One region of the Brooklawnia propionicigenes genome, then DNA from elsewhere that is predicted to be linked to it. Evidence: predicted binding sites of a transcription regulator. Region 1 holds the regulator's gene; the other holds the start of a gene.
What was found. Region 1 encodes HrcA, which represses chaperone genes, less so after heat shock. Its sites were predicted from a motif close to TTGGCACTCGNNNNNNNCGAGTGCCAA; they were not measured.
Positions count from the first base shown of each region.

Region 2: a site for HrcA is predicted at 2,114-2,140, ahead of QUE25_RS08540 (FmdB family zinc ribbon protein). Genes of this name have one in related genera too.

Region 1 is NZ_AP028056.1:2,814,685-2,818,432, reverse strand. It holds gene dnaJ (molecular chaperone DnaJ) at 1-1,173, opposite strand, end outside; gene hrcA (heat-inducible transcriptional repressor HrcA) at 1,187-2,200, opposite strand; gene QUE25_RS13015 (inositol monophosphatase family protein) at 2,276-3,067, opposite strand; gene QUE25_RS13010 (alpha-amylase family glycosyl hydrolase) at 3,078-3,748, opposite strand, start outside.
Region 2 is NZ_AP028056.1:1,879,832-1,883,579, forward strand. It holds gene QUE25_RS08525 (hypothetical protein) at 1-44, shown strand, start outside; gene mscL (large conductance mechanosensitive channel protein MscL) at 223-591, opposite strand; gene QUE25_RS08535 (SAF domain-containing protein) at 865-1,482, opposite strand; gene QUE25_RS08540 (FmdB family zinc ribbon protein) at 1,760-2,065, opposite strand; gene QUE25_RS08545 (5-formyltetrahydrofolate cyclo-ligase) at 2,225-2,863, opposite strand; gene QUE25_RS08550 (molybdopterin molybdotransferase MoeA) at 2,881-3,748, shown strand, end outside.

The sequences.
Region 1 (3,748 bases):
CTCCGGCTTGGTCAGCACCTCCGGACCGGCCTCGCCGCGCAACCGAGCCAGCTGGGCCAGCAGCTCGCGCTGCTCGGCGTCCAGCTTCGTCGGGGTCTGGACGAGCATGGTGACACCCAGGTCGCCGCGCGGGGTCTCACCGCGACGGTTGGTCCGCAGGCTCGGCACGCCGTGGCCCGCCATGACCAGGCGGGTGCCCGACTGGGTTCCGGCCGGCACCTCGACGTGTACCTTGCGGCGATCCTCGGGGCAGTCGGGCAGCTCGGATTCCAGGGTGTCGATGTCGATGTGGGTGCCCAGCGCGGCCAGCGCCATCGGCAACCTGACGACCATTTCGAGATTGTCGTGGTCACGCCGGAAGACATCGTGCGGCAGCACCTGGATCTCGACGTAGAGGTCGCCGGCGGGCCCGGCACCGGGTCCGATCTCGCCCTGACCGGACAGGTGAACCCGGTTGCCGGTGTCGACACCACCGGGAATCTTGACATTGATGGTGCGCTGCTGGGAGATGCGGCCGTGGCCGGAGCATTCGGGGCAGGGTTCGGGAATGATGTTCCCGAAGCCCTGGCACGACGGGCAGGGCTGCGAGGTGCGGATCTCGCCGAGGATCGAGCGCTGCGAGACGATGATCTCGCCGCGTCCCTGGCACCGGGTGCAGGTAACGGGCTCGCGATTGTCCTTCGAGCCGGAGCCGTTGCAGGCATCACACAGCACGTAGGTGTCGAAGGTGACCGGCTTGGTCACCCCGAAGACAGCCTCCGGCAGCGTCAGCTTGGTGCGAATGAGTTGATCCTGGCCGCGCCGGACGCGGGACTTCGGCCCGCGGCTGGCGGTGGTCTGGCCGAACATCGCGCCGAACAGATCGCCGATGTCGAAGCCCTGCCCGCCGGCGTAGGCGTTGAAGCCGGAGAAGCCACCCATCCTCGAGAACGGATCACCACCGGCGGCGCCGTGACCCATCGGGTCACCGCCCCGGTCGAAGACGGCCCGCTTGTTGGGGTCGCTCAAGACCTCGTAGGCCTCGTTGACCTGCTTGAACTTCTCTTCGGCGTCCGCATCGGTGGCCACATCGGGATGCACCTTCATGGCCATCTTGCGGTAAGCCTTCTTGATCTGCTCCGCACTGGCATCCCGGGGCACGCCCAGTACCTGGTAGTAATCAGGGTTGCTCATCAGTTGTTCTCGTTCATCCTTCTGCCAGGAATCTGCCGACATAACGGGCGACGGCCCGCACGGCGGAGATCGTTGAGGAATAGTCCATCGACGTCGGCCCGACCACGCCCAGCGAAGCCCAGACCTCGTCGGAACCGTACTCGCTTGCCACCAGCGAGGTGCTGTGCAACGGGACGTACGGATTCTCCTGGCCGATACGCACCGTCACCTCACCAGGATGCTCGGCGACCGCATCGCCCAACAGACGCAGCAGCACCACCTGCTCTTCGAGCGCATCCACCACCGGGCCGATCGCCTGCTGGTAGGACGCGCCGTAGCGCATCAGATTGGGCATGCCCGCCACCACGACCTCATTGGACGGGTCGTAGGCCAACATGGTGCGCAGCGCTGCCACGATCAGGCCGAGCCCGGCCTCATCGAACTCCGGTTCGGCGGCCAGCTCGGCGAGCGCGGCGTCGGCTTGCTGGGGCTTACGGCCCGCAACGGCGGCATTGAGCCGGCCGCGCCAGGTCTCGAGTTCGTCCTCGGTGTACTCGCTCAGCGTCACCGGATGCTGGTCGATGCGGGCGGTGGAATCGATGAGAATCACCAGCACCCGATCGCTGCTCAGGCTGATCACCTCGACATGCCGCACGGTCGCAGAACTGGATGCCGGGTACTGCACGATCGCGACCTGACGGGTGAGCTGGGCGAGCAGCCGGACGGTGCGATGGACGATGTCGTCGACATCGACTGCCCCGGCCAGGAAACTCGAGATCGCCCGTCGTTCGGCGCTCGACAGTGGCTTGACGGTCGCCAGCCGGTCCACGAACAGCCGGTAGCCCTTGTCCGTGGGGACGCGCCCGGCGCTGGTGTGTGGCTGGGCGAGATAGCCCTCCTCCTCCAGGACCGCCATGTCGTTACGGATGGTCGCCGGGGAGACATCCAGGCTGTGACGCTCTACCAAGGCCTTCGAGCCGACCGGCTCGCGGGTGGCCACGTAATCGGTGACGATGGCGCCGAGCACTCTCAGCTTCCGGTCGTCCATCGTTCTCCCCTCCTTGGTCGCTGGCACTCCACAATTCCGAGTGCCAAGCTTACCCCGCGTGCCGGCGGACGCCAGTCAATGGGCCTCAGGCGGATCCCAGCGTCCGGCCACGTCGTCGGCCAGCCCGGCATCGGTCGACGCACAGATCGCCTGAACACGTTGGCTGCCCGGGCCGTAGCCCCGGCCGTCGACCTGGACGGTCGCGCCGCCCAACTCGCGCACCATCAATAGGCCGGGCAGATGGTCCCACGGCATCGGCCTGCGGTAGACGAAGAAATCGGCCTCCCCGCGAAGCAGCTGCGGATAGTCGAACCCGGCGCAGAAATTCGACCCGACGGGCTCGGCGAAGCCGTCCGCCGAATCGAAGCACTGCCAGACCCTGCTGGCTCCGCCGGCGCGCGCCGGGCGGTGTGCCTCGACCCTGGTCATCGGCTCACCGTTACAGGTCACCCCCGCACCGCGCTCGGCCACATAGGCGCGTCCCGCCTCGGGCTGCCAGATCCACGAGCGCGTCACCTCGCTGCGACGGATCTCGGCGATCATCACGGCATAGTCGGGCGATCCCTTGACGAAGTTGCCGGTGCCATCGACCGGGTCGACGGTGTACGCGAGGTCGGCCACGCCCAGGCCCTCGCGAATCGAGGGATCGGCGTAGCTGGCTTCCTCCCCCACCACCAGGCAGCCAGGATTGCGCGCCAGCAGCGCGGCGGTCAGCAACTTCTCGGATTCCCGATCGGCCACGGTGACGTAGTCACCCGGCGATTTCTCGTCGATGTCGTTGCCACTCAGCGCCCGGAACCCGGGCCGGATCACCCGATCGGCGACCTCGACCATCAGTTCGAGTATGTCGTCGTGCGTGTCTACCATTCCTCACCGCCTATTCAGCCAGCGCGGCAGCGTCCAACCGCCGACGGCGGCGAGCAGGGAAACCCCGGTAGTCGAAAACGGGCGATTGATCGGACGCCGCTGCCAGGACCGCGATCGACCACGGCTCTACGGTATAGCTGCCTTCAATCACGTCCCCATCGGCCGGCGGCCAGCAGTTGCCGACCGATTCGGCCCACGGAGCGGTGTCGATGAGGCGGTGCCACTTGAGGTCGCGGCGCGAGATCTCGGTGGAGTCCGGCACCTTGAACACCGCCGGCGACGTGTACATATTGATCATGACCAGGTAATCGGTGCCACCCACACCGGCGCCGTTGATCAGCACCGTCAATTGCCGGTCGGTCAAGCCGGGTTCCCGTGAAAGGTCGGGGCAATAGTACAGGTAGCTCACGTTGTCGGAATCCAGTTTTCCCGAACCCCAGGTCTTCTGGCGCAAGGTCACATCCAATGCGCGCAGCCGAGCGGTGAACCGGGCAAACCGGAACATCGGGTTGACATTCGGCGCTGAATCGCATTCGCCCACCACATCGAAATAGGACGCCAGCTCCGGATTGTCGGGGTCGACCGGCAGCCGGGTGGGGGTATTGGACGACAGCTGGGCCCAGTTGTTCCACATCCCGATGGTGTTGAGATTCCACGGATTGTTGTTTCCGTTCTGGGTGC
Region 2 (3,748 bases), 930 kb from region 1:
CGATCATCACATCCGATGGGAACTACCACGAGAGCAGCCTCTGACCGCGTGAGCCCACCCTGGCGCCGGCACATCATCTGAACGGCCGGGTCTGAACAGTCGGGTCTGAACGGCCGAGTCTGAATGGCCGAGTCTGAACGGCCGAATTTGAACAGCCGAACCGGCGCGAAAGAGGGGCACGTCCCGTAGGAACGCGCCCCTCGAATCAGTGAAGCGTGAAGCCTAGACCTTGTTGCTCGCGAGCAGATCGCGGATCTCGGTCAGAAGCTCAGCCTCAGTTGCCGCCGAAGCTTCTTCTTCCTTGGTTGTGTCCATGTGCTCTCGCAGCTTGTTGACGGGCAGCACCAGGGCGAAGTAGACGACAGCGGCGACCAGCACGAAGCCGACCAGCTGAGTCACGAACGGCCCGAACGGGATGCCGCCAGGCTGCCAGTCATCGAAGTTCGGCGGGCCACCAAGAACCAGAGAGATCAGGCTCAGGACGATATTGGTGAACGACTGAACGACGCTGTTGAAGGCAGCGCCCATGATGAATGCGACAGCCAACTCGATGAGATTGCCTCGCATGATGAAATCTTTGAAGCCCTGCATAGATACCTCTTGGAGTGGGATTCGCGCCGCCGGGGCGGCGTCACCTGTTGCTTTGGACGCCAATAACTATAGGTATGCCTAACCACACGAATGCGTTGTCTCAAGGTCTTTGATGTTCGCGGCGAGCAGAAATCGGCCCCTCGGCGTGGGCCGAGGGAGTCGACGCTCCGGCCCGCACCCGATCGTGCGGCGACGCCTCATCCATGGCATCTGCATGACGATGGCCATATTCCGGCCTGCGCCCGATCGGGCGGCGACGCCTCGTCCGGGGCATCACTGCATGACGATGGCCATCCGCATCTGGCTGGACGCAGCCGCCAACCGCGCGGCGGTCTCGGCGTTCGCAGCAACCACGACCAGCCCACCGGATTCGCCACCACCCAGGCCGCTGCTCTGTGACACCGGCAGGGCGGCGACCCGCACATCGGTGGCGAGATCGACCACGCCGCCGTCCATCGTGGAGCCCACCACGGTGATACGGTCGCCCACCTGCAAGAGCGCCACTGTGGCAGCATCCGGTACCCGGAACGGGACCAGCCGTTCATCGCCGCTGCTGGTTTCGCGTCCGTTCAGCATGTTCGCGCTGGTCACAACGCTGCCCCGCGTGAGACTGCCGGTCAGTATTCGTCCGATCGCCTCGGCGGGATCGTGGAGTGCCTGGTCGGGCATCAACTCCATCGGAAGCTGGATCACCTGAAGATCAGCTTCGGCCAGCGTGCTGCCGGCCGATAGCGCGCGAGCCGCGACCACAACCGGGCTGGACTCCGGCCGCGCGGGGGCGAGCGCGGACAGGCTCGCGAAAAGGCAGATCGTCGCTGCCAGGACACCCAACCCGCGGCGGTGCCACTTGGCGAACCGCGTCAGGCGGGTGAGCAGTTCAGTGGGATTCATATCCCAAGGATTGGTAAGCGGGCACGAAATCGGTCAAGATTTCTGCCCGCTGTGGACAACTCGGTGAACCCGAGTTGGGGGACGGAACTCACCAGAGGTGAATCCAGTGCTCAGGCGTGCCGGTTCGAGAACTACAGGAGTGCTTGAGTCGAGCCGGTACCGGGGTTGAGTCAGCCCGGAGTACCGGTGTCAGGTCGGAAAAGCGGAGGTGCCGGGGATTAGAGCGAGAGGCCCGGGGGCGTCGGGCGTCGGCTCGCAGCTACCGGAACTCCGGGCCTCAGGCGGCCGCTGAATCCTTGGCCGTAGAGCCGCTCGAGGACGAGGCCGCGGCGGCCGACGAGGTGCTCGACTCGGCCGCGACCGGGGTCGGGCTGTTGCTGGAGGCCGGGGACGCGACGCTGGATGCCTTGCGCGAATCCGTGGCGTAGAAGCCGGAACCCTTGAAGACGATGCCGACCGCGTTGAAGACCTTGCGCAGCGACCCGCCGCAATCCGGGCAGATCGTCAAGGGGTCATCAGTGAACTTCTGAAAGGCCTCGAGATCGTTGTGACAGGCCTGGCAGCGGTACTGGTAAGTAGGCATCTGATCAGCTTTCGATGTGGTCCGTTCGGGGACGGGTGCCTGACGGTGCTAGCACTCGACATCTCCGATTGCCAATGATAACGCCTCGAACCGGATGCAGCATTCCCGTGTCCGTTGTGGTTGCTGTCCGGTTGCCGCGAATCTGCGGTGGCAACCGGGCTAATCGGCCGCCCGCGCAACTGAGGTTCGGATCGTGCGCGTCGGCGTGACAAGCCAATCGACCGGCTGATCGTGCGGCTCCTGCGGCACGGTTCGGATCTCGTCATCGTTGAGCAGCGCGATCACCGGCACCCCCGCACGCCGGTGCACCAGCGCCCGGTCGAACCAGCCACCCCCGGTGCCCATCCGGCTACCATCGCCGCCCGCGCACAATGCCGCCGCGATCACGATCTTCGCCTCGCCGAGCACGCGCGAGCCCAGACCCGGACCGACCGGATCGGGAATCCCCAATACCCCCTCGACAAGGTGATCAGGTCCCTCGAACCACGTCCAGTCCGGTTCGCGCCGCGGCCGGCCTCTGTCATAGGTGGTGAGCTTCGGCACCAGCACCCGATGCGTATCGGCCAGCGCGGCGACCAGGTCCGCCGTGCCCGGTTCGCCACTGCGCGACAGATAGCAGGCCACGATGGCATCGCGTCCCTGATCACCGAGCAGTTCGGACACCAACGCCAGCACCCGGGTGTCGCGCAGACGGTCGTCCGCCAGCTGTTGTTCGGTAGGCCGGGCCGCTCGCTGCCGCCGGATCTCGGCGCGGATTCGGTCACGGACGGGGGAGGCTGCGTCCGGTCGGGAGGGCATTCACCTATCGTAGGGCCATGCGCTTGTTCAAACGCCGCAGCGAAGCCATCGAAGTCAGTGTGCCGGTCGAGCCCGAGCCTGCCGCCACGCTGCCCGACCCTCCGGGCACCGATGCGCGAGGACGCCGCAGCGTCGCCGACGAACGCGACTACCTGTTGTCGCTGATCACCCCGCTGCCTGCCTTCGGCATGTACCTGCTGGACGCCTGGGGGACCGCGGTCTGTGAGGACATCATCGCCGACCACAACCTGCCCGATGATGACCTGGTGGCCGTCGCAGGTTTCGCGGTGCGCGCCGACGATCTGTCGGGCGCCGACGAGCCGGGCGGGGCCAAGCTGCGGCTGCGTGACGACGACAAGGTCTTCAAGGTCGGATCGGCGGTCCCGGTGCACGCCGGCCAGCCGTTGCCCGCCGGCGCCGATGCCGTCATCGCCGAGTCCGACGCCGAGCTCAACGGCACCACGTTGTCGGTGACGCGCCCGGTGAAGTCTGGCGATCATGTCCGCTGGACCGGCTCCGAGGCCCGTGCGGGGGTGCCGATCATGCGTTCGGGACAGCGCCTGGACGCCCGGAGCAGCGCTCTGCTGGCCCTGGCCGGGATCGACCGGGTGCTGGCGCGACCGCGTCCGAGGGTGGTGGTGCTCAGCGTCGCCGCGGACGATCCCCAGCGCGCGGACGTGGAGTCGCCGTTGCTGGCGGCGGCCATCAAGGCAGACGGTGCCCAGGTGTGGCGGGTCGGCAATGCGAACGGTACTGACCGTGAGCTGCAGGATCTGATCAGTGACCAGCTGATCCGCGCTGACATCGTGGTGGTCTCGGGCGAGCTTTCCGAATCGACGCAGCTGTGCCGGGTGGTGGCGTCGATGGGCCTGATGGATCTCGCCG